3 regions of the Alteromonas sp. PRIM-21 genome follow, and region 3 is predicted to be linked to each of the others. Evidence: predicted binding sites of a transcription regulator. Region 3 holds the regulator's gene; each other region holds the start of a gene.
What was found. Region 3 encodes FNR, which switches genes on or off when oxygen is low (the NO sensors DNR and NnrR bind a similar motif). Its sites were predicted from a motif close to TTGATCTAGATCAA; they were not measured.
Positions count from the first base shown of each region.

Region 1: IW644_RS16860 (GbsR/MarR family transcriptional regulator) is a predicted target of FNR. The motif match lies at 3,086-3,099, and genes of this name have one in related genera.
Region 2: clpB (ATP-dependent chaperone ClpB) is a predicted target of FNR. The motif match lies at 4,490-4,503, and genes of this name have one in related genera.

Region 1 covers NZ_JADOEK010000013.1:82,664-93,221, reverse strand. Annotated here, with positions in the region: gene IW644_RS16865 (tandem-95 repeat protein) at 1-2,677, opposite strand, end outside; gene IW644_RS16860 (GbsR/MarR family transcriptional regulator) at 3,139-3,696, shown strand; gene IW644_RS16855 (cytochrome ubiquinol oxidase subunit I) at 3,708-5,081, shown strand; gene IW644_RS16850 (cytochrome d ubiquinol oxidase subunit II) at 5,093-6,100, shown strand; gene IW644_RS16845 (hypothetical protein) at 6,491-6,655, shown strand; gene IW644_RS16840 (Lrp/AsnC family transcriptional regulator) at 6,698-7,180, opposite strand; gene IW644_RS16835 (hypothetical protein) at 7,246-7,887, opposite strand; gene cspE (transcription antiterminator/RNA stability regulator CspE) at 8,103-8,312, opposite strand; gene ubiB (ubiquinone biosynthesis regulatory protein kinase UbiB) at 8,606-10,234, opposite strand; gene IW644_RS16820 (ubiquinone biosynthesis accessory factor UbiJ) at 10,258-10,558, opposite strand, start outside.
Region 2 covers NZ_JADOEK010000005.1:5,163-15,720, reverse strand. Annotated here, with positions in the region: gene IW644_RS09080 (LON peptidase substrate-binding domain-containing protein) at 1-151, shown strand, start outside; gene IW644_RS09075 (sigma-70 family RNA polymerase sigma factor) at 270-881, shown strand; gene IW644_RS09070 (ChrR family anti-sigma-E factor) at 874-1,617, shown strand; gene IW644_RS09065 (outer membrane protein assembly factor BamD) at 1,745-2,509, opposite strand; gene rluD (23S rRNA pseudouridine(1911/1915/1917) synthase RluD) at 2,695-3,678, shown strand; gene pgeF (peptidoglycan editing factor PgeF) at 3,691-4,446, shown strand; gene clpB (ATP-dependent chaperone ClpB) at 4,696-7,272, shown strand; gene dld (D-lactate dehydrogenase) at 7,406-9,109, shown strand; gene prsT (XrtA/PEP-CTERM system TPR-repeat protein PrsT) at 9,128-10,558, opposite strand, start outside.
Region 3 covers NZ_JADOEK010000003.1:108,903-119,460, reverse strand. Annotated here, with positions in the region: gene IW644_RS07200 (FixH family protein) at 1-392, shown strand, start outside; gene IW644_RS07195 (heavy metal translocating P-type ATPase) at 392-2,842, shown strand; gene ccoS (cbb3-type cytochrome oxidase assembly protein CcoS) at 2,844-3,074, shown strand; gene IW644_RS07185 (sulfite exporter TauE/SafE family protein) at 3,061-3,720, shown strand; gene fnr (fumarate/nitrate reduction transcriptional regulator Fnr) at 3,766-4,506, shown strand; gene uspE (universal stress protein UspE) at 4,700-5,623, shown strand; gene ttcA (tRNA 2-thiocytidine(32) synthetase TtcA) at 5,856-6,809, shown strand; gene IW644_RS07165 (patatin-like phospholipase family protein) at 6,810-7,835, shown strand; gene IW644_RS07160 (DUF2987 domain-containing protein) at 7,859-8,506, opposite strand; gene IW644_RS07155 (glucosaminidase domain-containing protein) at 8,503-9,294, opposite strand; gene IW644_RS07150 (stress protein) at 9,287-10,018, opposite strand; gene IW644_RS07145 (LysE family translocator) at 10,102-10,558, opposite strand, start outside.

The sequences.
Region 1 (10,558 bases), on a different contig from region 3:
CGGCATTTTGTGTGACATCTTGCACCAAGGCTTCAAGCGTAATTGAGAATGTATTATCGCTTGGATCGTTATCATTATTAGTGGTTGTACTGTCGTTAAACAAAGCTTTAACAGTTTGCCCGCTTTCGACAGTTCCCGACGATGTCACAGTGGGGCTGGCGCTTACGGTTCCGTCAAAACCTGTTGAATTTACCGTTAACGTGTTGCTGTATTCAAAACCAGCAGGAAGCGTCATATCTACCGTTAAGTCGTTCGTGGTGCCCTCTGGCAACGTCACGTCTACCCGATACTGTACGGTATCACCTACCACAACATTACCTGTAGGACTTACTATGGTTGACGCGATAGCAATATCAGAAACGGTAACCGATGCGTCATCGTTTTGTGGGTCGAAGGTTACGGTCTGACCTGAAGCCGATGCCCAATTTATTGTCGCTTCGGACGTGATGACATCATTAGGCTCTGCGGTTTGCGCAATATCTTGTGTGAAGGTAAGTACATAAACATCACCTGCGGCGAGGTTTTCTACACTGTAGGTGCCAGCAGATAAGGAGCCGCCACCTAACGTTGTGCTATTCCCATTAAGCGTTGCAGAAACAAGACTTTGCGAAGCTACGCCAGCAACAAGTGGAACACTGGCGGTGGTGTCAAATGATGTGGCACCACCTTCGTTAGTTATCGTTAATGTGTACTGAACTGTATCACCAGCATCTACATTACCTGCAGAAGTGGCAAGTGAAACCGTCAATTCTGGTGCACGAACTATTATCTCAGCAGATTTAAGATCGGCGCTAACAGCGTCTGGTGTATTGGTTGATGTTCCCTGGAATAAGTTAGCTAACCTTAGACCGTCGGCATAAGGCTCGTCGGTAACCTCAACGGTAAAATCAACTTCAAGCACTTCAGGCGTAGAGGTTGAAATATCCCCCCAGTCTAGGGTTACGCTGTTTTCCGTGGTCGATAGCGTTATGCTAGGTGTAAGCGACGTTATTGTGTTCTCAGGGCCATAAGCGAAATTAGCGTTATTCGAAAAATCTGAACTAGTACTAATCGTTGACGAGGAAACTAGGAACACAGGAAGCGGCAAAAAGTCTTTGAAAACAATGTCGTTTGTATCGCCCGACGGAATATTCATGTGCAGGCGATAAGTCACGCTTTCACCCGGTGCGTACTCAAGAACTTCTGTAGTCGTATTATTGTCAGAATTTACGAGGAATTTAGTGGTTGTTATTCCTTCAATAGATACTGAATCACTAGAACCTTCCAAGCAGCTTGACGCACCACTTGCTAGGTTATATTGCGCACTTTGAGAAAATGACAGCGAATCGTTTGCAACAACAGGTGCGTTACTACTGACCCCGGTATAACCACCAACGTAATTTTGCTGTATATCAACAGTGTAAGAAACCGTTAAAACGCTTCCACCAGCAAGCGTGCCTGTTGCGTTAGTAACGTTGTAGGTGATTGTCTCATTTTGACTGCTATCAGTACTTGAAGCAGGCCTTGGTATGTTAAACGTACTTCCGCCATAGCTAACCGTGATATCTGATGAAAAATCTACGCCATCGGCGATGGTATCGTTAAGTATTAAAGAATCTACCGATATATAGTCAGAAATTTGAATAGAGTTAGTGACAGTGAGCGTGTTGCCAGGGCTTGATTGGGTGGCGTTAACGCGTTGCTGAATTGCAACATGCTTTGCCGAAACCGTATCACTGCTAGAAACCTGGGTAAGCCCATTGCCGTTAAAACTGGCATTAAAATCTAACGGGTGAACAATACTTGACGTACTACACTGCTGCGCATCTAATACATCGATAAAATGCATAGGGTAGCTAACGCGCACATCATTTTCGCTACTTGTTCCCGTAGCAGAAGCACACGAAACATCTAAAGTGCCACCCGGGTTTGTCGTAGAGGGTTCACTATCTATAGAGCACCCAGTTCCACCAGTTATCGTAGCTTGAGCACTGTATTGAACGCCGCTGTTTAAAACATCCGTAAACTGTAAGTTGTTTATGGTAGGGCCGTTTGCTACATCAACCGTATGGGTAACGGTTGCTGAAAAACTTGGACCCGTAGCAAGCTCGTTTTCCGCAGCCGAGCTTTGCGTGGTTACTTGGTAAAGTGCCGCCTCTACCGACGCACTTTGCGTTGTGCCTACTATTGGGCCATTGTCACCTGTTGCCGTGTCGCCAAACTCATATACGGGTGTAACTTCAATAACAAACGCTTCCGCAGGCGTTGCATTGCTGTCGATAGTGAAACACACATTAGTTGTTAAATCAGGGCCGTTGGATACAACCGAACCCACTGGTATGTCTACCGTTGAAAAGCTGTACCCCTGCGTTCCGCTAACGGTTTGAGCGATGATAGGATCTTCAAGTTCATTATTGTTCGCAATGGGGTCGAATGTGCCTACATTAATTGTATCACTGTTGCTTCCTATAAATGTCGCACCATTGAAGGTTAAGTCGGCATCATGAATAACACGCAGATAAGGACCATAGCCAGTGGTACCTGAGTTAGTTAGTGGTATGTCGTAACAGAATGACTCTCCAATAAACGCACTTTGCGGCGCTGTGTTGGTGATAACAGGGGTTGCTGCTTGTGCAGTTTGTAATGCACCTAGAAGTAATGAAGTACCGATAATGGCTTTGGACAATGTGCGGATCATGTCTTTCCTTTAGCGCGTATATTTATTAGAGAGATAGCTCTCTTCCATAATCTTTAATTGAGAAAACTTTTTTGAAAAGCTCTCGACAAGACTTTGAACGTTAGTTCAAGGATTTCGATTTCGCCAACAAATCAAACATTAAAATTAAATAAATAATAGCTAATATTTGTTGTTTATTAATAAGTTAGCGTAACGAAGCGCGGACGATACAACGATAGATCTAGCAAGAAAACTAGACATAAGGATAAGGAAAGACTCTAGGGGTAACTCCCTATTTAAATTTGCAATCGCCCGCCCGGTAGCGCCTTGAAAAGCTTTTCTGATAATAATTTTGTTTAAATTAAGCATTTGTCCAAACATTAAATTTTTGTTTTATGCGGCTCATAACATGAATAACACTTGTATTTATTGACCTTTGACAATAAACTTTCAGTAATTTCTGAAACTTCTGGAAAATAAGAATGAAAATGACGCCTTTAATTACATCTGCAGTCATGCACTTTGGCGAAATGGGAAGTCGCTGGGGCTTCAATCGAACAGTTGGGCAAATACTCGCACTTATTGTGCTAAACGAAGAGCCCATTTCGGCACAAGAAGTTGCCGATGCGCTCAATATATCCAGAGGAAACACTAGCATGGGCTTAAAAGAGCTGCAGTCATGGCGCCTTGTTAAACAACACCATGTTCCTGGCGAGAGAAAAGAGTTCTTTATTCCCGCGGGTGATATCTGGACACTGGCGAACAGAGTATTTGAAGAGCGCCGAAAGCGTGAAATAGACCCAACCATGAGCCTACTTCGGGATTTACTTCTCGATGCACCTGCAAATGAAAAGGAGGCGAATGCTCAACATAAACTGAACGAAATTCATGATTTACTCGAATCAATTACGGCATGGTCTGAAGAGCTTCAGAATCTTGGGCCTGAAAAGTTAAACACGTTGATGAAGTTAGGTTCTGGCGTGGGCCGTATGCTTGAGCTTAAGGACAAGCTACTTCTGGGGAAAAACAGCGTTAACTAAGGGGGCTCTCTGTGGATGCATTCTTGCTGTCTCGTTTACAATTTGCGTTAAATATTAGTTTCCATATTTTGTTTCCAACCATCACCATGGCGATGGGCTGGTTTCTATTTTATTTTAAGCTGCGCTCTAACATTTCAGGTCACCCTGTGTGGATGCGCATGTATCGCTTTTGGGTACGTGTTTTCGCTCTAAGCTTCGCATTAGGTGTAGTAAGCGGCGTTACTATGTCATTTCAGTTTGGCACCAACTGGCCAGGGTTTATGGAAAAAGTTGGCAACGTAGCTGGCCCGCTTTTAGGCTATGAAGTCCTTACCGCATTTTTCTTAGAAGCCACGTTTTTGGGGATCATGCTATTTGGTATACGCCGTGTTCCTAACTGGCTGCACACGGCATCTACTCTTATTGTCGCTATTGGCACCACAACGTCTGCATTTTGGATACTAGCGCTTAATAGCTGGATGCAAACGCCACAAGGTTTTGAAGTAGTCGATGGTGTGGTTTATGCCACAAACTGGAAAGAAATCATTTTCAACCCATCTTTCCCTTATCGCTTTGCTCATATGATGTTGGCGTCTGGGTTAACGGCTAGTTTCCTTATTGCCGGACTTTCAGCATACCGCATGTTAAAAGGTGACGATAAGCTTGCCCCCAAACTAGCGCTTAAAACAGCTACCTACACGGCAGCCGTGCTAATTCCTTTGCAAATTTTTGCGGGCGACATGCACGGTTTAAATACCCTTGAACATCAACCTCAAAAAGTGGCGGCGATGGAAGGGTTATGGGAAACCACTGAAGGTGCACCTTTATTGCTTTTTGCTATTCCAGATGAAGAAAGCAAAGAGAACCACTTTGAAATTCCCGTTCCCTATGGTGCAAGTTTAATTCTTACCCATGAACTCAAAGGAGAGATAAAAGGGCTTAATGAGTTTGAGGGAGAGCACCCACCTGTAGCCCCTGTTTTCTTCGGCTTCAGAGTCATGGTAGGTATGGGTATGCTAATGCTGGCTGTTTCATGGCTGGGTAGTCTTTACCTTATTCGCAAGAAAGAATTTCCTGTGTGGCTGAAACGCACGTTTGCGGGCATGGCATTTAGCGGCTGGATAGCTACGCTCGCTGGCTGGTACGTTACAGAAATAGGTCGACAGCCTTATTTAGTAAGTGGCGTATTAAGAACTGCTGATGCGGTTACTCAACTACCACCTGCTAATATAGCGCTGTCATTCACGCTTTACCTTGTTATTTACACAGTGCTTTTAATCGCATACATGGGAACGCTTATGTTGATGTGCCGTAAAGCAGTGGAGATCGAGGAAATAACGACGGAAGAGCGCGAAGTAGCGAAGGCTAAGATGCAACCCTCTGAACCTGACCCAAGCACGGTATAAGGAGAGCAAACATGTTTGAAAATATATCAGCAGAAATGCTTGGAAACATCTACGTCGGCTTACTTGGTTTATCTGTATTACTGTACGCTATTTTAGACGGCTATGATTTAGGTGTTGGTGTATTAATACCGCCGAGAACAGAGGCTTTCCGCGATGATATGATAGCCTCTATTGGGCCTTACTGGGATGCCAATGAAACTTGGCTTGTGCTTGCCATAGGCTTACTGCTTATCGCTTTTCCTGAAGCCCATAGCGAGTTTCTGCAAACTCTGTACTTACCTGCAACTTTCATGTTGTTAGGGCTTATTTTGCGCGGCGTGGCGTTCGATTTTCGCGCTAAAGTTGTGCAAGTGAAAAAGCGTAAATGGGATTTGGTATTTAAATACGGTTCGCTTTTAACTACGCTTGCGCAAGGTTACATGTTGGGCATTTACGTAACGGGGCTTCGCACTGATATTTGGGCTCAAGGCTTTGCTCTACTTGCGGCATTTGGAGTAACTGCAGCCTATGCATTTATTGGCTCATGCTGGTTAATACTTAAAGGCGAAGGAGAGCTTCAAGCAAAAGCGTATTACTGGGCACGCCGAGGTTTGGTTGTATTGGCTGTGGGAATTACTGCAGTAAGTATCGCAAACTTATCCTTACACGATGATGTGCGAGACTTATGGCTGTCAGCACCTTGGGGCTATGTGCTTTTTGCTATACCTGTAGCATGTTTTGCGCTTTTAGCCTTATGTGGCGTGTTGCTTAAAAAGCTGCCTGACGCTAAAGGTAAAGGTGAATGGCTTCCGTTCTTTATAGCCTTGCTTGTATTTTTACTTTGCTTTAGCGCATTTGGCATTAGCTACTACCCGTTTATTATACCTGGGCAGATGACGGTGATGGATGCCCTCAGTGATGCTAACTCCCTGCGCTTCTTGCTAGTCGGTGTAGTTATTGTTGTGCCAATCATTCTGGCTTATACGGCCATGGTGTATAAGATTTTCTCCGGTAAATCAGAGAAGCTTTCTTACTATTAGTATTTATTATTGGGATCCCAGCAGATCCTAATTACTCAAAACAATAGTGAACATCATTGAAAGTCAGTGGTGTTCGCTTTCTATCCAGCGCTATACTTGGCGCTTATACGTTGTGAGTTTTTTCTGTTTCCAACTATTTCCTGAACTGTGGCGTTTTCGGCAACCACTAAAGCCTTCGCGGAAACTCGATTTAAAAACCTGCGATCAAAATATGATCCATTCCCTTGAACAATGTATACCAATGAATAGAGGATGCTCAGTTGTACTTAGTCTATCCTTATTATGTGAACGAGATATCTAAATTGTTTAATGACAATTATTTTGTTGACATCAAACTGTAATATTACTATATTTTATTTGGGGCAATTTTTACTAGAAGGAGCCAATACTATGGAAAATGTATTCCATTCGTTCTCACGGTTCTTCAAACGCGCGCACCCCTATACAGTCGCTCATTACATCGGCCGTAAAAATGCGCAGCGTATCTTAGGATGTAAAATTAAAAAGAAATCCAAGATATTTGCCGACCAGCACGTTGAAGACCAAAATCATTAATTTATATGGGGCCCGTCAAACCGGCCCCATTTTTTTTGCGTATTAGATGTGGTTTAAAGGGACTGAGGTTGTGTACTTAATCTGTTCCATGGCAAAGCTAGAGGTAACGTCTGAAAACTCTATACCGTTAACTAGTCGCTTATAAAAGTGGTCGAAGCAATCCATATCGGTGACGAGGACTTTTAGCAGATAATCGTACTCTCCAGACATACGATAACATTCAACAACTTCATCAAATGACGCAGCGTGCTTGGCGAAACTTGCTAGCCATTTTCCATCGTGCCTTCCTGCTTTCACCTGAACGAAAACCGTCATTGCAAGGCCTAGCTGCTTTGCTTGCAACAGCGCCACACGCCTAGAAATTATGCCCTTATCTTCTAGCTTTTGAATGCGTCGCCAGCAAGGCGTGACCGTTAGCCCGACTTGCTCGGCGATTTCTGCAACAGGCGTGTCAGCATTATTCTGAAGCATGGCCAAAATGGCTTTATCTATTGCGTCTATAACGCTCATTTTATCATTAGCCATAGTGGACCTGGTCCTTCATCCCCAACACTTTCAGTTGTACATTTGTTTTGTTGCTCATGCTTTATTTAAAGCCACCAAGGCTTAGAAAAATCCACGTTTTCAGTAGCAATTTCATACTGATAGGGAGGTTTGAATAAATCCCAAAATGCTTCGCGTAGGTCTTCATCCACTATGTTAAGTTTACCCACATCACGATAGCGAGAGAGCAATTTGTTGTAACCATCAATAGGCATTTGCGGGTTAGACTGACGAAAAACAACACGACCGCCAAACTCTTCGAACATGGCTTTTTCTGCTTGAAATTGCATTACCTGCTTGACCGCTATTTCTTCGATTGGTTTAGATGAAGTTTCGCTAGATACCTGACTCTTAAACTTGTCGATAAACTTATTTACTAGCGTTTGGTCAAGAGTAATACCTCTTTCCTTAGCGTAGTCCTCTAACACTAGTTCGAAAATTTTGTTAGACGCGTTTACACGTGTGACATATTCGAGCACTTCGGCGTAGTTATCTTTCGCCTGCTCCTTCATGTTTTGACGCTTTTCTTCACTGGGCATTACGTCTACTGCTCGAATTTCGGTATTGAGCACTGTTGCCAAAACACTCTCGCCAACGACTAGTCCATCTGCTTGGGCGGCGTAAGTAGAGTTTGAACAAAGAAGAAGTAAAGCAGCCAGTGTGGAACGAATAGTTAATGTGATGCGCATAAAGCACTCCCTGAAGGCGTATTCATCATAATAACGAGTAAAGCATTAAACGTCATGACTACGCAACACCGCAGAGCACTGATATTAGGATTATGCTGCGAGCATCGAATTTATTGGGGCGAATGATTGAGCGTCGTCACGCGTTTAGCGTGAGCGTGGCAAATACTGACAATAGAAAGAAAAACGGCGGTCAAATGACCGCCGTTTTTGAATTCTTAGATAGCTTGCACGTTAGCAGCTTGAAGACCTTTTTGACCTTCTTCAACTTCAAATTCTACTCGCTGACCTTCTGGAAGCGTTTTGTAACCGTCAGAGATGATCGCACGGAAATGAACGAAAACGTCCTTGCCGCCGTTATCTTGAGTTAGGAAACCGTAACCTTTATCAGCGTTGAACCACTTAACTGTGCCTGTAACTTTAGACATGTCGTATAGACCTCAAATATCGTATTAAATTGCGCATAAGCGCGTGTAACAAAGTTCTTTAGAGTCTTTAAATTGGCGGAGTATTGGGTCTTACTTACGAATGGACAAACAACTTACAACAAATTACCGGGTAACTCGAGTGGTTTTACATATAGCAAATAATACAAAATCGCGTCTATCTAAAGACTTTGGCTTAGAGCCGTATCCACTATAACACTCTTCGGGACGATTACTATACAAATTAATTAATTAACTACGGATTTCATAAATATTTCACCGCAGCGTAACAAAAATCACAGCCCTTTTCGCCACGCTAAATACCAACAAATTGCGCCAATTACACCTGTACTTGCAGGGAAATACCAGGATAAGTCATAAATTGGCAATATTGCTGACATCAGTACAAAGGTTGCACCTACTAGGCTCAAGTGAGTGGTCTGAGTTGTTTTCTTTTGCTCTTGAATCAATGCCAAATGTGCTCTTTGCTGTTGCAGTGGCAAACGCTTCATTTGCTGTAGGCTATCGTAAAGCAGGTCTGGCATTTCGGGGAGTTTTTCAGACCAGAAAGGTAAGTTGTCTTTTACTTTCCCCATCATAGCCGTAAAACCAATTTGTTCCTTCATCCAGTTTTCAAGAAATGGCTTGGCGGTTTTCCAAAGGTCGAGTTGGGGATACAGCTGACGACCTAAGCCTTCGATATACAGCAAGGTTTTTTGCAGTAGCACCAACTGCGGCTGTACGACCATATTGAAACGTCGTGCCGTGTTGAATAACTGTAGCAGCACATTACCAAAGGATATTTCTGCCAAAGGCTTTTGAAAAATAGGTTCGCATACTGTGCGAATGGCCATTTCGAACTCATCAATGTTGGTATCTTGCGGCACCCAACCTGAGTCGGCGTGAAGTTGCGCCACTTTGCGATAGTCGCGATTAAAAAAGGCGATAAAGTTTTCGGCCAAATAGCGCTTATCTTCGCGATTAAGCGTACCAACAATGCCAAAGTCGATTGCGATATATTTTGGGTTTTCAGGATGGTCCGTAGATACAAAAATGTTGCCTGGATGCATGTCCGCATGGAAAAAACTATCGCGGAATACTTGAGTAAAGAACACTTCAACCCCGCGTTCTGCTAACTTTTTCATGTTGGTATTTTGGGTCAACAAAGCGTCGATATTAGATATAGGTAAGCCGTAAATACGCTCCATAACCAATACATTACTGCGGCAGTAATCGCTGTAGATCTTAGGTACGTATAAGGCATCTGAGCCCTCAAAATTACGTCCTAGCTGGATACCGTTAGCTGACTCACGGAGCAGGTCAAGCTCATCGACAATGGTTTTGCGATATTCCACTACCACTTCTACAGGGCGTAAGCGCTTGCCGTCCGGTAACCAACGCTGTAGGACGTTCGCTAGGCTGAATAAAAGCTCCATATCCGCCACTATGGTATCGCGAATATCTGGCCTTAATACCTTTACTACAACGTCTTCGTTGTTGTGCTTTAACTTTGCTGCGTGAACTTGCGCAATAGAAGCCGACGCGAGCGGCGCGGTTTCAAATTCGCTAAACAACTCGTTCAGATCAGACAGCCCTAGTGCCTGTTTGATAATATCTTGTGCTGCGTCTGACGAGAAAGGTGGCACTTTGTCTTGTAAACGGGCAAGTTCGTTAGCAATGGCAGGGGGAAGCAAGTCTCGGCGGGTAGAGAGCATCTGGCCGAATTTAATAAAAACAGGCCCAAGGTTTTGCAATGCAAGAGTAATGCGCTCGCCAGGAGATTTCCCTTTATGCTTATTGCGCACCCAAAAAATGGCATGGCGCATAATTCGCGCGTACCAGGGTAACCACTTTGCTGGAATAAGTTCATCTAAACCGTGTTCCAACAATACCTTGTTAATTCGGTATAACCTAACAATACGCATTTATGAGCCTGTTTCTCTCAATCTTACTTAAGTTTTTCTTCTAAACGGCGCAGTCGCGCATCGGCACTTTCTGCCCTGTCGCGAAGCGCATTTACTTCATCACTAAAGTGCATTACCGCAAGCTTATGTGCAGCTAGCTGTTTTTCTTCTACTACGGCATTGCCGAAGACTTTCGCCATAGACGCTAGCGCCGTCATCGATTTTTCATGCACTGTTTTTACCGTTTTCACGGTTTGGTGTGCGATAACGTCATTGGTCTTTTGAGCAATCAACTCTTCAACGTCGATGTCGAGCTGCTGAAACAAAGCGCTGACTTGCTGGGCA
Region 2 (10,558 bases), on a different contig from region 3:
GTTATACGACTCACCAAAATTTGATTGTCCCAACTGGGTATTAAATAGATGGTTGGAGTTACTGCCAGTGGATGGCTCGCAAAAACAGCATTTTTTAGCACAAAGAGAATGTACTAGTTTGGTAAATTATCTTTCTGCACTGATTGCCTAGTTTTGAGAGTTGAAGTTGACATTACAAATTCGTAATCCAACATTTGCGTTTTTCGCAAACGTTTTAAGTCAGAACGTCGTAGAATGATACAACCAAAACGGAAAAGCGGACGAATCTTATGTTAGTTGGAATTCCTTTGGAACAAAGCAACAGCACAATCAAACCTAAAGAATGTGCTACTGAAATGTCTGATTACCTAGTGGCGGTTGCTGACGCCAGATGCAAACGCTCCTTTGCTAGAGTATTTAATTACTTCGCACCTCGCTTACGTTCATATGCTTTAAAACAAATGGGTAATGAAGCGTTAGCTATGGAGCTTGTGCAAGATACTATGTCAAATGTTTGGCAAAAAGCGCACCTTTTCAACGCTGAGAAAGGGTCTCCATCGACATGGATATTCACAATTGCGCGTAACATACGCTTTGATATGTTGCGTAAGTTGCAGAACCGAAAAGAAGATGTATGCTCTGATGACCTGTGGCCAGTGCTTTGTGAGCAAACTGCAGATGCTAATGAGGCGCCACTTGACGAGCAAGTTACTTTAGAGCAAATTGGTCACTTGTTTGAATCACTGCCGGTAAAACAAAAAGCGGTAGTTGAAGCTATCTACATTGATGGCAAGTCTCAACAGGAAGTTGCCGATGAACTTTCCATTCCGTTAGGAACGGTAAAGTCACGCACGCGTTTGGCGCTTCAACGATTAAAGGTCATGTTAAACGATAATGATTAGGTTTCATCCCAGTGCCCAACAACTTAAAGATTTCGTTGAGGGCACGCTGTCACCTGCTATATCTTTAATGGTTTCAGCACATTGTGATATGTGTCCGAAATGCCAACGATTCGTTGAGATTGAGACAGAAAGCTTAGCTGCACAAATGGTGTCATCTGTAAGCGAAAATGCTTTCGCGACTTCTGATGCTTCCCTTCAGTTTGGCGATATGTTTTCACAAATTACACAACTCCCACAAACCCCTGACGGCAGTGTCGAAACTGTTGGTGTTTCTGAGTATCGAGAATCTTTTAAAAAGCCTCTTGCACCATCTAAATCAGAAAAATTAAATACTATTGAATTGGATGGCAGGACGTTTACTTTGCCTAGAACCCTTCACCGGTATATCGACAAGACCGGGAACTGGTCTAGTTTAGTCGGTAAGCTATGGCAGGCCCCAGTTGATTTAGGTAATCAGGGTGTAGCCAATTTTATATTTATGGGCGGTGGCGGTAGTGTGCCAGAGCATACTCACCGAGGAACCGAATACACGCTAGTTATTGATGGTGAGTTTAGCGATGGACTTAGCCGCTATGATACCGGCGACTTTATTTTCATGGATGGTGAAAAGACCCATACGCCCAAAGCTGAAGGAAAAGAAGGTTGCTTAGTATTTAGCATTGTAGATCAGCCATTACACTTTACTTCCGGTTTAGCGAGACTATTAAATCCATTTAGCCATCTCTTCTTCCGCTAAGGTTTAAAACGGTTGCTTGTCTGCTTCTTTGCTTACAATCGCTAAATAACAAAAAACGCACTTAAGTGCGTTTTTTCGTTTTAAATATTAATGTTCAATAGTCGTTCGCGCTTCGAACTTGCTTAGACTAGCTAATAAACTCGCTATCCGGATAGTTAAGTCTAAGTGTCTTCATGGCGTTATCACGAAGCTCAGTTAGACCAAGCTGTTCGTAGCTTGAAACCATAATTTCCAGGGCTTGTCGGACCTGCGTAGTGTTCGGGAAGTGCTCAATAACATAGCGACCACGGTTGGCAGCAGCAACATACGCCTCCCTTCTCATGTAGAAACGTGCAATTGCAATTTCATAACGCGCCAAGCGGTCTTTAATATGAACCATACGCTGCTTCGCATCAGCCGCATACTTGCTGTCAGGATACTGCTGAATCAAACGACGAAAGTCTTCAAACGCTGCGCGAGATTTTGATGGGTCTCTATCCGTACGATCGATGTTCATTAACTCTTGGAATAGGTTACTGTCTGATTCCATGTTAGTTAAACCACGCATGTAATATGCGTAGTCAACATCCGAATGATTAGGGTTAAGACGGATAAATCTGTCGATGGTGGCAAGTGTTTCTTCATTCTTACCCGACTTGTAGTAGCTGTAAATAAGATCTAGCTGTACTTGGTGAGACAGTGGTCCAAACGGGTAACGGGAATCTAGCGCACTTAACGTTTGAGCAGCAGCGCTAAAGTTACCGACTTCCATGCTTTGCTTTGCTCTGTCATACAGTTGCTGTGCACCCATGTTAGCTAAAACGGCTTTCTCTTCTTTATCTGAAGAACTACATCCTGCGACAGATACCATAGCGCCCAATAAAACGGGAGCCAGTAGACGAAATGATTTCATAATAATTCTATTTTCCTGCTAAACAGTTTAATACTTCGCTGTCTAAGCTCATGTGTTAAACAACAACACTTTAATTGCATTCTAACGTACTAACGACGAGAAAAACCATACAAAAACGTAAACAAGGCAGTGTACAGCGTGAATACTTGTTATAATACCCTTTTTTAGACGTAATCAATGGTGTTATGACACAGTCGCCGAACACAATACAATTAGAAGCTTCAACGGAAGCTGCGCATTTTGGTTTACGCTTAGATCAGGTTTTGGCTGATTTGTTCCCTGAATATTCTCGTTCTAAGTTAAAAACTTGGATTCAAGACGGGAATGTTTCGGTAAATGGTGAAGTAATCACCGTTCCACGACACAAAATGCAAATGGATGAACTCATTACTGTACAAGCCGAAATGGACGTGCAGGTAACAAGTGTTGCGCAAGACATTGCGCTAGATATTGTTTACGAAGATGAGCATATTTTAGTTATAAATAAACCTGCTGATTTAGTCGTGCATCCTGGTGCGGGAAATCCAAGCGGTACAGTGCTTAATGCATTGCTAAATCACTATCCTGAAATTGACAAAGTTCCCCGAGCAGGCATTGTCCACCGTCTTGACAAAGACACTACGGGTCTGATGGTAGTAGCAAAAACAATACCTGCGCAAACGCACCTTGTGGATCAGCTACAGCGCCGTGAGATGAGCCGTGAATATGAAGCCATCGCTTTAGGTACTATGGTTGCGGGTGGTATTGTAGATGAACCTATCGGCAGGCATGCCACAAAGCGCACGCACATGGCAGTTCGCGAAATGGGTAAACCAGCAGTAACGCATTATCGCGTTATTGAAAAGTTCCGCGCTTATACTCACTTGCGTTTGAAACTTGAAACCGGTCGTACGCACCAAATCCGCGTGCATATGGCGCATATAAAGCATCCGCTGTTAGGCGATCAGGTGTACGGCGGGCGTCCGCGTTTACCTAAAGGTGCGTCTGAGGAATTTATTGCTGCACTTCGCGGATTCCAGCGCCAAGCGTTACATGCCGCTCAGCTATCGCTATTCCATCCTGAGACCGAAGAGTGGATGACCTGGAAGGCACCTCTGCCTCAAGATATGCAAGACTTGCTTAAGGCGGTGAAGAAAGACTCTGCAGACAACCCGCAAGATATGCTTTAAGCAGATGACACTATGACATTTTCAGCTGCAAATTCACCTATTACGTCATCGTTGGATTTAATCAGTCCGGCATGGTCATGCCCCTCTAACATTGTCGCATATACAACGACAAGATTGGGGGGCGGTAGTATGGGGGATTTTGCAGGTCTAAATGTTGGTGCACACGTGGGGGATGACCTTTTATTAGTTAAAGCCAATAGAAGCCTGATCCCACACAGCGAAAAAATAACGTGGCTAGAGCAAGTACACGGTAATCGGGTGGTGTCACTGCCAAGCGTGGATACCACTGCGGATGCAGCGTACTCTTCTTCCAAGTCACACTTTTGTGCGGTGATGACCGCAGACTGTGTGCCCATCTTGTTGTGTGATGAAAGTGGTGAACTAGTAGCTGCAGTGCATGCCGGCTGGAAAGGTCTCGAAACAAACATTATCGCCAATGCAGTTGGACACTTTAGCTGTAATGCTAATAAGCTCATAGCATGGATAGGACCTGCAATTAGCGGCGCTTGCTATGAAGTAGATGCACAGTTGGCAAGTAAATTTAGCCACATAGATGGCGCTATTGCCAATAGTACTAATAAAGGGAAGTACTTATTAGATTTACCTCTAGTAGCACAGATGCAATTGCAGCAAACTGGCGTTGAAGATATTACGCAAAGTAACCTGTGTACTTACACTGACGAGCGACGCTTCTATTCGCATCGAAGAGCTACTCACCAAAACAAACGCACAACTGGGCGAATGGTTAGCGTAATAGGTATGCTTTAGATACCCGGCCCTAAGGGCAGTAGTTCTTAATCCCATCATTTATTTGCGCTACATCAAAATTCCTACAGTATTTGTTATTTTTTGGCTAACTTTTCAATCTCGTACTTGAATCGCAATTGAGCAGCCTACATAACTAGAACATAAAGAATACCATTCCGCACAGATCATTACCCACTCAGCGAGAGTTAAAATGTTCGTAATCGCGGCGTGTTATCGCAGGTATAGTTGTTTATTCATTAGGTTGAGAATATGAGACTAGATAGATTTACCAGTAAATTTCAGCTCGCGATATCCGATGCTCAATCACTCGCATTGGGGCGAGACCATCAATATATTGAACCTGTCCATTTAATGACCGCCATGCTAAACCAGCAAGGTGGTTCAGTTCGTCCGCTACTTGATCAAGCAAACATCAATGTTAATGCGCTACGCTCTGCATTGAGTCAGGCTATTGAACGCTTACCTAGAATTGAAGGCATTGGTGGCGATGTTCAGTTGAGCAAGGATAGTGGTATTCTGCTGAACCTTTGCGACAAAATAGCTCAGCAGCGAAAAGACGAATATATAACGTCGGAAATTTTCGTGTTAGCTGCCCTTGAAGATAAAGGGCGATTAGGTGAAATTCTTAAAAGTTTGAATATCACCAAAGACGCCATTGAAGGCGCTATCGATGATATGCGTGGCGGACAGAAGGTGACAGACCCCAACGCTGAAGACGTGCGCCAGGCACTTGAAAAGTACACCACAGACTTAACTGAGCGAGCGGAGCAAGGCAAGCTCGACCCGGTAATTGGGCGTGATGACGAAATTCGACGTACCGTTCAGGTGCTACAGCGCAGAACCAAAAACAACCCCGTGCTTATTGGTGAGCCAGGTGTGGGTAAAACGGCCATCGTTGAAGGGTTAGCGCAGCGCATCATTAACGGCGAAGTGCCTGAAGGTTTGAAGAACAAGCGCGTTCTTGCCTTAGATATGGGCGCGTTAGTGGCGGGAGCTAAATACCGTGGTGAGTTTGAAGAACGTTTGAAGGCAGTACTAAACGAATTGGCTAAAGAAGAAGGCCGTGTCATTCTATTTGTTGATGAACTGCACACCATGGTAGGGGCAGGGAAGGGCGATGGCGCCATGGACGCCGGGAATATGCTCAAACCAGCACTGGCACGCGGTGAGCTTCACTGTGTGGGAGCAACCACGTTAGACGAATATCGTCAGTACATTGAAAAAGACGCTGCGCTTGAGCGTCGTTTCCAAAAAGTATTGGTTGAAGAGCCAAGCGTAGAAGACACTATTGCTATTCTTCGAGGCTTAAAAGAGCGTTATGAGCTCCATCACTCGGTAGATATTACTGACCCTGCTATTGTCGCAGCGGCAAGTTTGTCGCATCGTTATATTAGTGACCGTCAATTGCCCGATAAAGCCATCGACCTTATTGATGAAGCGGCCTCTAGCATTCGTTTGCAAATAGACTCTAAGCCAGAGGATATGGACCGTTTGGAGCGCAGGATTATTCAGCTTAAGTTGGAAGAGCAAGCGCTTGCTAAAGAAACAGATGATGCGAGCCATAAGCGCCTTGAAATGATTGAACTTGAGCGCGAGCAGGCAGAAACCAAGTACGCAGAGCTTGAAAAAGTGTGGGTGGATGAAAAAGATGCCATGCAGGGCACCCAAACTATCAAAGGGGAGCTTGAACAAGCAAAGCTAGATTTAGAAATTGCCCGTCGAGCATCTGATTTGAATCGTATGTCGGAACTTCAGTACGGCCGTATCCCTGAGCTTGAAGCAAAGTTAGAGCAAGCGGCTGAAAATGAGACCCGAGAGACCACGTTGCTTAAAAACAAAGTAACAGACATTGAAATTGCTGATGTTCTCTCTCGATGGACAGGTATACCTGTAGCGCGAATGCTTGAGGGCGAGCGAGAGAAGCTGTTACGCATGGAAGACGTACTTCATAAACGGGTAGTTGGGCAAGAAGAAGCTGTTGAAGCAGTCTCAAATGCTATTCGCCGTTCACGGGCGGGGCTTGCCGATCCAAACCGTCCTATTGGCTCTTTCTTATTTTTAGGGCCAACTGGCGTGGGTAAGACGGAGTTGTGTAAAGCTTTGGCTGGCTTCATGTTCGACACTGAAGACGCCATGGTGCGTATCGATATGTCTGAGTTTATGGAAAAACACTCGGTAGCACGCTTAGTCGGGGCGCCTCCTGGCTATGTTGGCTATGAGGAAGGTGGCTACCTAACCGAAGCGGTACGTCGCAAACCTTACTCGGTTATTTTATTGGATGAGGTTGAAAAGGCACATCCAGACGTATTTAACATTCTGCTTCAAGTGTTGGATGACGGCCGTTTAACTGATGGCCAAGGTCGCACGGTAGACTTTAAAAATACCGTGGTGATCATGACGTCTAATTTAGGCTCAGACATCATCCAAGATAAACACAACGAAAGTCAGTATGACGATATGAAAGCGTCGGTAATGAACGTTGTAGGGCAGCATTTTAGACCTGAATTTATTAACCGCGTCGATGATATAGTGGTATTCCATCCGTTAGGTAAAGAGCAAATTAAGTCTATTGCTAAAATTCAGCTTGCTTCCTTAAGAGCACGACTAGCGGAAAAAGGTTACAAACTTACTCTTTCTGCTGCGGCAATGGATAAGTTAGCAGACGCAGGTTTCGACCCTGTGTTTGGTGCACGGCCACTTAAGCGAGCGATACAAGTGCAGGTGGAAAATCCACTCGCACAGCAACTGCTAGCGGGTGAATTAATACCGGAATCAACCATTCGTATTGATGCTGACGAAAGCGGTCTATTTGTAGTAAGCAGTTAATCATCAAGCCAAATCTTTAATTTGAAGGCACTGGAGACAGTGCCTTTTTTATTGCTTTATTATTGCCTTGGCACTGTCTTTTCCTTTAGTTTACTTGCTAGAGCAATTTCAGCATGAGTGTTAGGAGTCATACATGGAAACAGCCCCAATTATTAACGCATTTAAACGCGTACTAGGGGAAAGCAACCTTGCCGTTGGAAAACGTGAGACTGAACATTACAGAAAAGGGTGGCGCTCGGGCGAAGGTAAGGCATTGGCCGTGCTGTTTCCAAACACGCTAATGCAATATTGGGAAGTGCTTAAGGTTTGCGTTGAATATAACTGCATCATCATTATGCAGGCAGCCAAAACCGGGTTAACGGAAGGTTCTACACCAAGCGGAGACGATTACGATAGACCTGTGGTAGTTATTAACACCCTAGCAATGGATGATATTGTTCTAATAAACGATGGAAACCAGGTATTGAGTTTTCCTGGGGCAACCTTGTTTAAGCTTGAAAAAATGTTAAAGCCCCTTGACCGCGCGCCACATTCGGTTATTGGCTCGTCCTGTTTGGGGGCGTCTATCGTTGGTGGTGTAGCTAATAATTCTGGTGGCGCATTGGTTAAACGAGGCCCCGCTTATACGGAGTTGTCGCTATTCGCTCAAGTAGATGCTAACGGTGACTTAAAGCTGGCGAATCACTTAGGGATAGACTTGGGTGAATCACCTGAAGAAATTATCGGTAATCTCGCATCAGGCAACTTTCCAAAATCACTCCCAGAAACGAGTGAAAAAGCGTCAGCTAGTGACTATGAAGAGCTCGTTCGAGATGTAAATGCTAGTTCGCCTAGTCGCTTCAATGCTGACCCATCAAGACTATATGAAGCCAGCGGTTGCGCGGGTAAAATTGCCGTTTTTGCCGTTCGCTTAGATACATTCGAAGTACCAAAAAAAGAACAAACGTTTTATATCGGTACAAACGATGCTGGTGTACTTACCCGTATACGCAGAGACATTTTGTCGACGTTTGAAAATATTCCTGAAGTAGGTGAATACCTGCATAGAGAAATGTTTGATATTGCAGATGTGTATGGCAAAGACACGATATTGAGTATTGAACGTTTGGGTACAGATTCACTACCTAAAATGTTTGCACTTAAAGGGCGGGTGGATGCTGTGCTTAACAAACTACCTTTTATGCCTCGTTACCTAAGCGACAACATTATGCAGTTTGTGAGTAAGTTTTTCCCTGACCAAATTCCTACAAGTTTGAGAGCCTACCGCGACAAGTACGAACACCACCTTATTCTTAAGATGAGCGATGGTGGTATTGAAGAGGCAAAGACTCTTTTAGCCAAACTGTTTGCTGAAGAGAAGCTAGATGGTGACTACATTACCTGTAATGAAGAGGAGGCGTCTAAAGCCTTTTTACTTCGCTTCGCAGCGGCAGGTGCCGCGGTGCGTTATCAAATGATGCATCACAAACAAGTAGGGGATATTTTGGCGTTAGATATTGCCCTGCGACGCAATGACAAGTTTTGGGTAGAAGAATTGCCTGAGCACATAGCCAAACATGTTGAAAAGCCGCTTTATTACGGACATTTCTTCTGTCATGTTTTTCATCAAGATTACATACTAAAGAAGGGAAGCGACGCTCACAAAGTCAAAGCAGACATGTTGGCACTATTAGATAGCCGAGGTGCTAAATATCCTGCCGAGCATAATGTTGGGCATCTGTATAAAGCAGAGAGTACTTTACAGCAGTTTTACAGAGAGCTAGACCCTACCAATACCTTTAATCCAGGCATTGGTAAGATGGAGAAGCACAAACGCAATTGTTCGTGCTGTTTATAGCTATATGTGAAGAGAGCCTTAAAGGCTCTCTAATAATGCTCTAGCCTGCGGACGCCTGAAGAAAGGTCGCTCTACATTTACTGCATACTCTAGCTCTTTCTTCGCTTCCTCAGTTCTATTCAATTTTGCTAGCGTGTACCCCAAATGATAGCGAATGTTGGGGTCATTAGCGTCTCTTGCGAAAGCGTCTCTAAGCATTTTAAGACTACCCTCATAATCTCCCTGTAGCGCTTTAATGTGTCCAAATGTGTCTAGTATTTTAGAAGAGTTAGGCTGTAGCTCATAAGCTTGTCGCGCATAGTTTTTCGCGGTAATTAGCGATTTTTCAATATGCATGATAGCTAAGCGATTAAAGGCTTCTGCTGGATTAAGTAGGTTGGGCTCTTCAATAAGTTCTTTATAGAGTGCTGTTGATTCCTCGAACTCTTGTATAAAGAAAAGGTACTGAGCCAGCAGATTTTTCGCCAGCAGGTTATTTTCATTTTCACGAACAAGTTTTCGCGCGGTTTTCAAAAAAACATCAACAAATTGTTCGTTTAATGCGTAGTTGTAGATCGCAATAAATGCCTGTGCAAAAGCAGCATCCACGTCTAGCGCTTTTTCGAAAGCGTTAATCGCACTTTCATCATTACCCTTATTCGCAGCTAATCTTCCCTTCAGAAAGTGATAGACCGGATTTTCTTGCTGGTTTGCTGGAATGGTCGCTAATAGCGACTGTGCGTTATCGTTTTTTTGTAAATCTAACAATAAGCTGGTATAACGCAAAGTTACAAAAGTACTCGTTTTGGCTATGTCGTGTGCGCGAGCCATGGCGTTTAACGCGCCCTCGCTATCACCAATGTTTCGGGCTTGGTCGGCATAGGCAATTAATTTACCCGCGTCGTCGTTAATAAAGTTTCTTACAATGCTTAGCGTTTTTTCGGCATCTGCACGCTGGTTATTCCCTAACTGAAGGGCAGCTTTACGAAGAAGGTAGTCAGCATTGTCGAAATCATCTTTTATAAGCAAATCTAAATGATACAGTGCGTTCTTGATGTCGCCTTGTTGCTGGTATAAAGATGAAATGCGCTCTCTAGCACCGATATTCGAAGGATTGAGCGTTAATATATCGAGGTAAATTTGCTTCGCGTCTTCTACGGCGCCCGCTTTGGTTAAATTAAACGCCTTTAGCATTAAAGTTTCGTTATGCTGAGGGGACAAAGCAAGTAGCTCTTCTACAAGTTGGTTAGATTTATCTACATTCCCTAAACGACTCTCTGTAGCTGCTAAATTGAATTTTGCTGGAAAGAGGGTAGGGTTCTGTGCCAGCGCCTTTTCGATATTGGTTTTAGCTTCTTCTAACTGACCTTGTCTTATCAAGATGCCGGCTTTTAAGTTGTACACTTCAGCTTCGTCAGGATAAAGTTCACTTAGCAGGTTTGCGCCTTTTAAAGCATTATCAAACTGCTG
Region 3 (10,558 bases):
ACCTTGCTATTTCTACTGAAGATAGCCTTGTTGTAGACGATTACTACAAAGAAGGTAAAGCAATTAATGCACGCTTGGACAAAGAGGCAATCGCCCGCCGTTTAAATATTACTACCGATTTAACCATCGAAGACGGTAGCATCGCGCTGCAGTTCCATTCAGGCATTCCTCAAGAAGGTAATGCGGTTAAGCTAAGCTTTTATCACGTCACGCTTGAAGAGCGTGATGTCAGCGTTTTACTAAGTCGCGACGCTAACGGTATTTATCGCGGTTTTATTGAAGAAAACCTAGACGGTAAATGGCGCATATCGCTCACACCTATTGATGATAGCTGGAAAATTCAAAACACGGTCTATCTACCCCATACTGGTAAAATGAAGTTCAATCCATAATGGCCAATCACGATTGTTACCATTGTGGGCTGCCTGTGGCAGCCGTAGACGATGGGAAATTCACTACTGTCATATTGGGGCAACAACGAGATATGTGTTGCCCAGGTTGTTTAGCGGTAGCTGAAGCTATTGTTAACAATGGTTTAGAAGACTATTACCAGTTTAGGACCGAACCTGCGCAAAAGTCTGACGATGGGATTTTGGAAACCTTAGACAAACTCAAAGTCTATGACGACCCTTCCCTTCAGGAAGAGTTTGTGTTTGAAGAAGGGCAAGATAAGCAAATTCAGCTAACCCTTGAAGGCATTACATGCGCTGCCTGTGGCTGGCTTATTGAAAAGCAATTATCGAAAGTTGAAGGCATCAAGCAAGTAGCTGTAAATGTTCAAGAGCGTCGGGCTTTAGTTACTTGGTCACCGTTTCAAATTAAGCTTAGCCAAATTCTCTCTACGCTGAAACGCATCGGCTATATTGGCTCTCCATTTCACCCTGATGAGCACGAAGCCAGTTATAAACGCGAGCAAAAAACCTTCCTTAAGAAGTTAGGGCTAGCAGGTATTATGACCATGCAGGTTATGATGCTGATGACAGGTCTTTATTTTGATTGGTTTGGCGCCATCGAATTAGAAACACGCCAGTATTTTTACTGGGTTGCCCTTACACTCACCACCCCGGTTGTACTGTATTCTGGAAGCACCTTCTATGTCGGTGCAGCTAAAGCGCTAAGCGCACGAACAGTTAATATGGATGTACCTGTTACGCTTGCCATATTTGGTACCTATATTGCCGGTATTCGCTCTACCATGCTAGAACAAGGCGAAGTGTATTTCGAATCCATTTGTATGTTCATTTTTCTGCTGTTGCTTAGCCGATTCTTAGAACATCGCAGTCGACACAGAGCGGCGCAGATTTCTGCCAATATGATGCAGTATGTTCCTGTGTCAGCGACTAAAATAATGCCAGATGGCAGCGTTACTGAATGCTTAGCAAAGCAACTAAAGGTGAACGATGTAGTGCTAGTTAAGCCCGGTGAGACAATTCCCATTGATGGGCTGGTAACAGAAGGTAACGCTGCGGTTGATGAGTCTATGCTAACGGGTGAATTTAACCCTGTGCGCAAGACAAACAACAGCGTTGTATATGGTGGTACCGTATGTCAGGATGGCAGCCTTACCATTACTGTTACGCAAACACTTAAAAATGCGCTGGTAAATCAAATTGTGAGGCTTCAAGCAAGTGCGATGGCCAGCAAACCCAAGGCCGCGCAAATAGCCGATAATTTTTCTCGATATTTTGTAACTGCGGTACTGCTGATTTCAGCGTTAACCTACACCTTTTGGGCCTATAACGGCAGTGTTGATGCATTTTGGATCACCATTTCGGTGCTAGTAGCAACCTGCCCTTGCGCCTTAGGGTTAGCCACACCATCAGCGCTCACTTGCGCTATGGCGAAATTAAACAGACAAGGCATTTTGCTAAAGCGAGCCGATGCTCTTGAGCAAATAACTGGCATTGACACTATCGCGCTCGACAAAACCGGTACGCTTACACAAGGTAAGTTCACTATATCAAACGCCTGGTATGCTGACGGCGTAGACAGCGACAGCGCGTTTTCCATTGCACGCGCACTTGAATCTCGCTCTGAGCACCCTATTGCTAAAGCCTTTAGCGGGGATAAAGCCTTTAGCGATAATAAGACCGTTAGCGGTGATAAAACGTCAAACGGCAACACCGTACACAAAGTGTCCAATTTTACGGTCACGCCAGGTGGTGGAATTAGCGGTGAAATTAATGACACACTATTTTGCATGGGCTCAGCAGCATTCAGTGTTCACGAATCACAGCAATCATTTATCGAGGGTTACCCCTCGGCTAATGTGTTTCTTACCGTCAAAGGCCGTATTATGGCGGCTTTTGAAGTTCGTGACTCACTGCGTGACGATACCCAAGAAACCCTCGATATATTGGCAAAAAGTCATACCCTAGCTGTATTAAGCGGCGATACACAGCAAAACGTCGACTCCCTAACGAAACCTTTACCAATTTCCACCGCTAAAGGGGGTCTTACCCCAGAACAGAAATACGAAGCGGTTCAAGCTATGCAGCAATCGGGCTCCAAGGTAATGATGATGGGCGATGGTATTAATGACGCGCCAGTGCTTGCTAGTGCCGATGTAGCGATAGCAGTAGGTAATGCGACAGATGTTGCGAAGACTGCTGCCGACGTGATATTGCTAGGCGACCAGCTACTTTCTGTACCGGAGTTAATTAAAACCTCGCACCAAGTGAAACAAAAAATAAGACAAAATATTGGTTGGTCGTTAGGTTACAATGTGCTGATCTTACCCTTCGCCGTATCAGGCCTGCTTTCACCGTGGATGGCGGTTGTTGGAATGTCATTAAGCAGTATCATAGTAGTGACAAACTCTACGCGACTTCTGGGCAAATAGTATGAGCATAATTTACGTTTTAATACCAATCGCGATCATCATAGTAGCTGTGGCAATTGTGATATTCTTCTGGGCGGTTAAAACCAATCAGTTTGAAGATTTAGACCGTCAGGGTTACAGTATTTTGTTTGATGATGACCTTCCGCCTGAGGAAAAAAAGCTCGCTGAGCAACGCAAGCAATTTCAGGATAGTAAAGTAGATAAAAGCCAAGAGTCGCATGGAGGGGATTAATTATTTCTCAGCCTTTCTTATCGGCTTAGCTGGCGGTGTTCACTGCGTGGGCATGTGCGGTGGTATAGTGGCAGCGCTAAGAATGGTGTCACCAAAAGGTGCTTCAGCATTACCCTATACCCTAGCCTACAATATAGGACGTATAGCAAGCTACACCATCGCTGGCGCGCTAACTGGGGCGCTTGGAAAAATAGCCGCCGACTACGTGCCCCTTGCCAACTATGCCCTATCTTTGCTTAGCGGCCTTATGCTGTTGTTGCTAGCCTGTTATTTAGGTAAATGGTGGACGGGTTTAACGGTATTGGAAAGCGCTGGAAAAGGATTGTTTTCTAAACTGCAGCCACTATCTAAGCGTTTTTTACCGTTCAAAACCCCTTTTAGCGCTATCCCTTATGGGTTTATCTGGGGCTGGTTACCTTGTGGATTAGTGTATTCAACACTTACTTGGTCTTTGGCTGCTGGCAATGCAGTACAAGGCGCCGCCGTGATGTTTTTCTTCGGTTTAGGTACTTTGCCAACGCTACTCGCAGCAAGTGCAGGCAGTCAGTATATTGTTAGTAGTTTTCAAAACAGTCACGTTAGACAACTCATCGCAGTAATAATGGCCATATATGCAGCCTATCTTATTCATGGCGCAATCGTTTAAAAATAGGTGTATTATTGTCGTGGGGTCTTTAAAAGAGCATGCATTATGAGCAAAGGAAGCCAATTTTCTATTCACTGTCAAAACTGTAGCTTTAGTCACCTGTGTTTACCCGTTGCACTAAACAAAACAGAAATTGAATCTCTTGACGATATAATCGAGCGCAAAAAACCGCTTCATAAAGGCGATACGCTCATTCAAACTGGCGATAAATTTCGTTCCCTTTTTGCGGTAAGAACAGGTTCTTTTAAATCATTTGTAACTAATCAAGAAGGTGAAGAGCAAATCACCGGCTTCCACTTCCCGGGTGATATTATTGGTTTTGATGCCCTGCGTGAAAGTAAGCATCAAAGTTACACTTCTGCGCTAGAAACCGCCATGGTGTGTGAACTGCCTTATGACACACTTGATGAAATGTCGGTTCAATTTCCCAAACTACGCCATCAGATCATGAGCTTTATGAGCGCTGAGATAAAACAAGATCACGACATGATCATGCTTTTAAACAAGCGTACTGCTGAAGAGCGTTTGCTGTATTTTATATCACACCTTTCCCAGCGTTTTGAAGAGCGTGGCTTTTCGCACAGAGAGTTTCACCTAACTATGACCCGAAACGAAATCGGCAACTATTTAGGCTTAACGATAGAAACCATTAGCCGTCTATTAAGTCGTTTTCAGAAGGAAAACATTATCAAGGTAGACGGAAAATTGATCTCTATTTTGGATTTTGATCGGTTAAATACCAAGCTAGAGGCGTTAAATGGCCCTAGCGTAGTTTGTAACGGTTAATTTATTCTTCTTTTATCTTAAGCGCGCTACATGCGCGCTTTTTAGTTTATCAACGAATTATTTACGCCTTGATCCAAAACAACTCACGTTTTTCTAAATGTCGTTTATAGTTAATGTAAATGGTTTATATAAACTGTTTTGAAACAATATCGATGTCGACAGCGATACGAAGCTTTGTAGTTGAGGAGACGTTATGATTGAGTGTAAACGAATTCTTGCCGTGGTGGACGCGGAACGCGACAACCAGCCTGCCCTAAGCCGTGCCTATGAACTTGCATCAAAAACCGGCGCCACGGTTACCGCTATGATGGTGGTATATGATTTGTCTTACGATATGACAACCATGCTTAGCCCCGACGAACGTGAATCAATGCGCGATGCCGTTACAAAAGAACACGCCAAATGGCTATCTGCCCAGCTAAAAGAACAAGGCTTTTCAGAGACCGATATTGTGGTTGAGTGGAACAACCGTGCTTATGAGTCGATTATTTATTACGCCCTTAATAACCAAATTGACTTAGTAGTAAAAGCTACTAAAAAACATGACGACCTTGCGTCAGTGATCTTTACACCTACGGACTGGCACTTAATGCGCAAATGCCCTCGCCCTGTACTACTCGTGAAAGAACATGATTGGCCAGAAGGCGGTGAAATCATTGCTGCAGTGAACGTAGGGAGCGAAGATGATGAACACGCTGCACTAAACGACAAGCTTACATTAATCGCGAATGACTATGCCTCTTTGCTGAAAGGTAACGTTAATTTAGTCAACAGCTACCCTTCAACACCACTCAACATTGCCATCGAAGTGCCGGAGTTTGACCCAGACACGTATCACGATGCGGTAAAAAACCATCATATTAAAGAAATGCGTAGTCACGCACTCAAATACGGTATTCCAGATAATAAATGTGTGGTTAAAGAAGGCTTACCTGAAAAAGTTATCCCACAAGTAGCAAAAACACTGGATGCAGAGTTAGTTGTAATAGGTACCGTGGGACGGGTGGGTATTTCAGCAGCGCTTATTGGCAATACTGCCGAACACGTTATCGATGAACTGAATTGTGACGTATTAGCAATTAAGCCCGATGGATTTGAATCACCTATAACCGTGTAGTTAACGACTTAATTGCGCTTAAATATCAAGACACTTAATGGCGACAAATGGCGAGTCGGCGATGGGCGCTTTTCATAAAAAAACTCGCATTTAGCGGTTAATTACGCGAATTAATAACACACGCTTTAATCAGTACTTAACGCTTCTCGATAAATTTAACCACTCAGCCATAGTCTCGAAAAGGCGCTTTAATGTATAATGACGCCTTTATCACAAACCAAGCTAGTTAATTATGAGTTTAGGCACAAGCAGTGCTGACGCGCCGACGTTAAACGCCGCGCAAAGTAAGCAAAAGTACAACTTCAACAAACTTCAGAAACGACTTCGTCGCAACGTGGGTAAGGCCATTGGCGATTTCGGTATGATTGAAAACAACGACAAAGTCATGGTGTGTTTATCTGGCGGTAAAGACAGCTATACCATGCTTGATATTCTATTGTTTTTAAAGAAGATTGCGCCTATTCATTTTGATATTGTTGCGGTAAATCTTGACCAAAAGCAACCTGGTTTTCCCGAACATATCTTACCCGAGTACTTAGACAGCATTGGCGTTGACTACAAGATTGTAGAAGAAGACACCTACTCTATTGTTAAAGACAAAATTCCTGAAGGGAAAACGACCTGTTCGCTTTGTTCTCGTTTGCGTCGTGGTATTTTGTACCGTACAGCGAAAGAGTTAGGCGCGACTAAAATTGCATTAGGTCACCATCGTGACGACATGCTAGAAACTTTTTTCTTAAATATGTTTCATGGTGGTAAGCTAAAATCTATGCCACCAAAACTGGTCAGCGATAACGGTGAACATATTGTTATTCGCCCACTAGCTTACTGTAGCGAAAAGGACATTTTGAAATATTCACAAGCCGCTGAGTTCCCAATAATTCCGTGTAACCTTTGTGGTTCACAGGAAAATCTACAGCGTCAGAATATCAAAGCAATGCTTCAAGACTGGAACCGCCGTTTCCCAGGTCGTATTGAATCAATGTTCCGCGCGCTTCAAAACGTGGCCCCTTCACACCTTGTAGACAGTAACCTTTATGACTTTAAGTCTATTGCCACCCAAGACGGCCCCGTTGCAGATGGTGATATCGGATTTGATGAACCTTCTTTTACTACAGAAAATAGTGCAGATCTTAGCGATGAAGATAACGCTATCGAGGTAGTAAATATTATGGAACCAAAGTAAATGAAAATTGGACTTGCGTTAGGTGCCGGTGCCGCAAGGGGCTGGACTCACATTGGTATAATTGAAGCGTTGGAAAAGCTTGGCGTTAAAATTGACGTTGTAGCTGGTTGCTCGATCGGTGCTTATGTTGGCGCTGCCTACGCAAGTGGCAAGCTAGAAGGTTTAAAAGAATGGGCCTGTTCGCTTAGCGACTGGCAGGTGCTCGCGCTTATGGGTGTAGGGCTCAGGCGAGGCGGCATTGCTAGCGGACAAAAAGTTTTTGACAAGCTTGCTAGCGAGTTTTGTGTTTCCTCGTATGAAGAAATGCTTAAGCCCTTTGCAACAGTGGCGACTGACCTATATACAGGACGTGAAGTGGTATTTAATTCAGGTCCTATTGGCGACACCATTCAAGCATCTTGCGCTATTCCGGCACTTTTTACGCCCGTGGCACATGGTGATCGCTGGTTAGTAGATGGCGCAGTTGTTAACCCTGTACCGGTTAACCTGTGTCGACAGCTAGGCGCAGACTTTGTAATTGCAGTTAATCTTAACGCCGATTTTCGCCCGCTTCGATTAGAAAAGTTAAGGCAAGATCACGAAGAAAACCAACGTAAAACCGAAGACTTTTTTACTAAAAGCCAAAACGTATTGCGTCAATGGTTTTCGCCAGACAGTAAAGATGACAAAGCATCAGAGGAAAATGAAGAGCAGCTTCAAGTTAATGCTTCTGACGATGTGAATACTGAAGAAAGTATCGCGACCGATGTTATTGAAAAAGTCGAAGAAGAATTTACCGAAGTTCCGGCAAAGGTGAATAAGCGCAATCCGCCGGGGATTATGAGTGTAATGAGCAGTTCACTTGAGATACTTCAAGCTCGCGTTACCCGTTCACGTTTAGCCGGCGATCCGCCAGATATACTTATCGAACCTCAACTTACTGATGTGGGTATTATGGAGTTTCATAGGGCGGAAGAACTGTGCGCAAAGGGCGAAGAAACCATCGCGCGCGTTGCTGAGCAAATTAGGTATCAGTTGCTAACCTGATACCTAATTGTTCAAAAGGTAGATTAACTAGACGCCATAGCTGTTACACGCAGCGGCGCTTGAGGCAGCGTTAAGCCTTTCGCCTCATTTATCCACTCTTGCTCTAAATGCAGAACACCGTTGTTAATTTGTACACCCTGCGGCGTAACGAAATCTAAATTTTTGTCTTCGAACTGAATCATTAAGCCCTTCACCGACGGCATCATAAAAGACAAAAAGCTCCCCATTTCATTGAAAAAGGCTTCATACTGTTCATACAAGAAAGTGAGTTCTTCTTTTTTGTAATACTGTTTAAGGTATTCTGGCTTGGTTTCAAGCTGCACCGACATATCACAAACGTTCGCACGTTCGTTTAAGTCAATACGTACCAGTGCATTAGCCATTTTCAGTGCTTTTTCAGTGGGTACGGTAAAACGTCCTTCATCTGTAACTTCTAGTGGCATTGTTTTCTTATCGGTAACGATAGATGCACCGTTAACCTCGCATAAACGCCCTTCACCTACTCGGACAAAACCAAACGCAAACTGAAGCGCTTGGGTATCTTCGTTATCTAGCTTTTTAACATGGCTGTAGAAACGGCTGTACTCTACATCTATCGTTTCAGCCGTTACGGATGTACTAGCAAAACCGACAAACAGAGATGAAGCAAGAAATAATGCAGCGCGTATCATTCGGATAAAAACTCCTCGTTAAATAGGATCATTGTTTGGAGCTCTTCAACATAAGCGGCTCCTCGCTCGGAATAATTCATTAGCCCTTCTGCCAATGCAACACCAGTAATGGGTAATTGGTTAGCTCTCAGTCGGCTGCGTATCTCTCGTAAATCAGCATAGGCATCGTGTCTGTTGAGGTTACGCATATAGGTGTACGTAGCGCGAGACAGACTATCAAACTTGGCTACTTCGTGTGATGCGCCGGCATTTCGGCGATTTGGGACGAAACCACACCCTTTTGAAAAACACCATAAACCGAAAAAGTTGTAGCCCTTTCTTGCAAATCGGCTTGTTCCCCAAGCAGATTCATTCGCAGCCTGAACAAGTACCAGCTCTTCAGGTAAAACATCAATTTTCTGCAGTAAGGCCAATAGTTTAGTCTTTAAAGGCTGTGTAGACTTTACCCGATACTCTTCTACAAGCCATTCAAGCCTAGCCATGTCATCTTCTGAAAGCGATTCGTTGACTAACGCCTTCCTATACAAGGTTTGTACATAATGTCTTAAGGTAAGTAAGTAGGCATTTTGCTTCTCTACCTCGGGCCGTAGATAATTAAAAAAAGCCTCTTTTTTTTCTTTTACGTTGCTATAAACAGAGAAATCAGGCACAGGTTTCTTCGCTTCTACCGTTTGCGGTATGTCTAAAATATCCGGTTCGTCCTTAGTAAAAATAATGGCGTTAATGACAATGACCGCCAAAACGCCTAGCGTTATAAGGACAATTTTAAAGGTTTCTCGTTTATGCATCGAAGCTCGACTCATTCACATCATTTACAGATGCTTCCGTGCTCACTCCTTGTTCGCCAATCAGTTCCTGATAGAGCAATCCCATCATACTAAAATAAAAAGGTAACACCCAGATAAGGGAAAACCCGAACGTCAGTGGTACCGACACGAACAATAAGAAGAGCACCCCGAAGATACTGGCAATTTGAGCCCAGTACGCGTTGAATACACGGCAAGAAAGAATAATTGCGCTAATTGGGGTTAGTTTTCTGTCGGCCACTAACATAAGAGAAAAAGACGACGCTAGATAGAAATACACGCCTGGTAAGATAAGCAGCATCATGCCTAACTGCACAAGAATACTGCTAACTAACTGGGTTAACGCAACCAGAAATATGAGGGGGAAAAACTGAAATACCGTAAATACCGATGTTTTTACGCCTCGCGCTATAAAAACGCCCATCATGTATAAGCCCGTAAGTAACGGCGCAACAATGCAGATTGCTACAATCTGGATAATAGACTGGTGCTCGAATACATAGCTACCGTCGTCATTGATGGTAATGTACTGTTGGGCAATCACTCCAAGCACTACAAAGGTCAAGAATAAAACAAGGCTACCTTGAAACAATGATGAAAAATTAGCTTTTGTTAAACCGGCAGCGCGGCGCAAAAGACCTTTAGTATCGAATTGATACTGTTTAGACAACGTATTGTTCAGGCGGTCTGGGTTTACGTCTTTCACACAACTCTCTTATATTTTTGGAAAAATCGGCGCGATTATACCAATTCACAAAAATAAATGCCTGCTTGTGTATTAAACAAAAGTTAACCCAACACCAACTTAGCTGCTAACCCCACTAAAAGCACGCCCATAGCCCTATCCAACCAATAGCCTTTTTTGCCAATAAGTTCGGCGACTTTACTGGTACTTAAAAGGTAGGAAAGGAAACAGAACCATAACCCCGTGGCAAATGCTAAGTAGATACCATAACCAAGCTTTACGCTAAATGGCGTATCGATACTGATGATAGCGGTAAAAAGTGAAAGGAAAAACAACGTCGCTTTAGGATTAAGTCCGTTTGTCAGAAAACCCATCCAAACGGCACGTTTTGCCGAGATTTGTGATGTCTTTTTTTCTGTATCTATATCCTGCTTCTGCTTTACAGGGCCGCTTCTAAGCGCTCCGAAAGCAAGATAAAGTAAATAAGCAGCAGCAACGTAGCTAAAAGTGGTAAAAAGCCAAGGCGTAGTAGCAATTACCACGCTTAGCCCTACTAGCGAA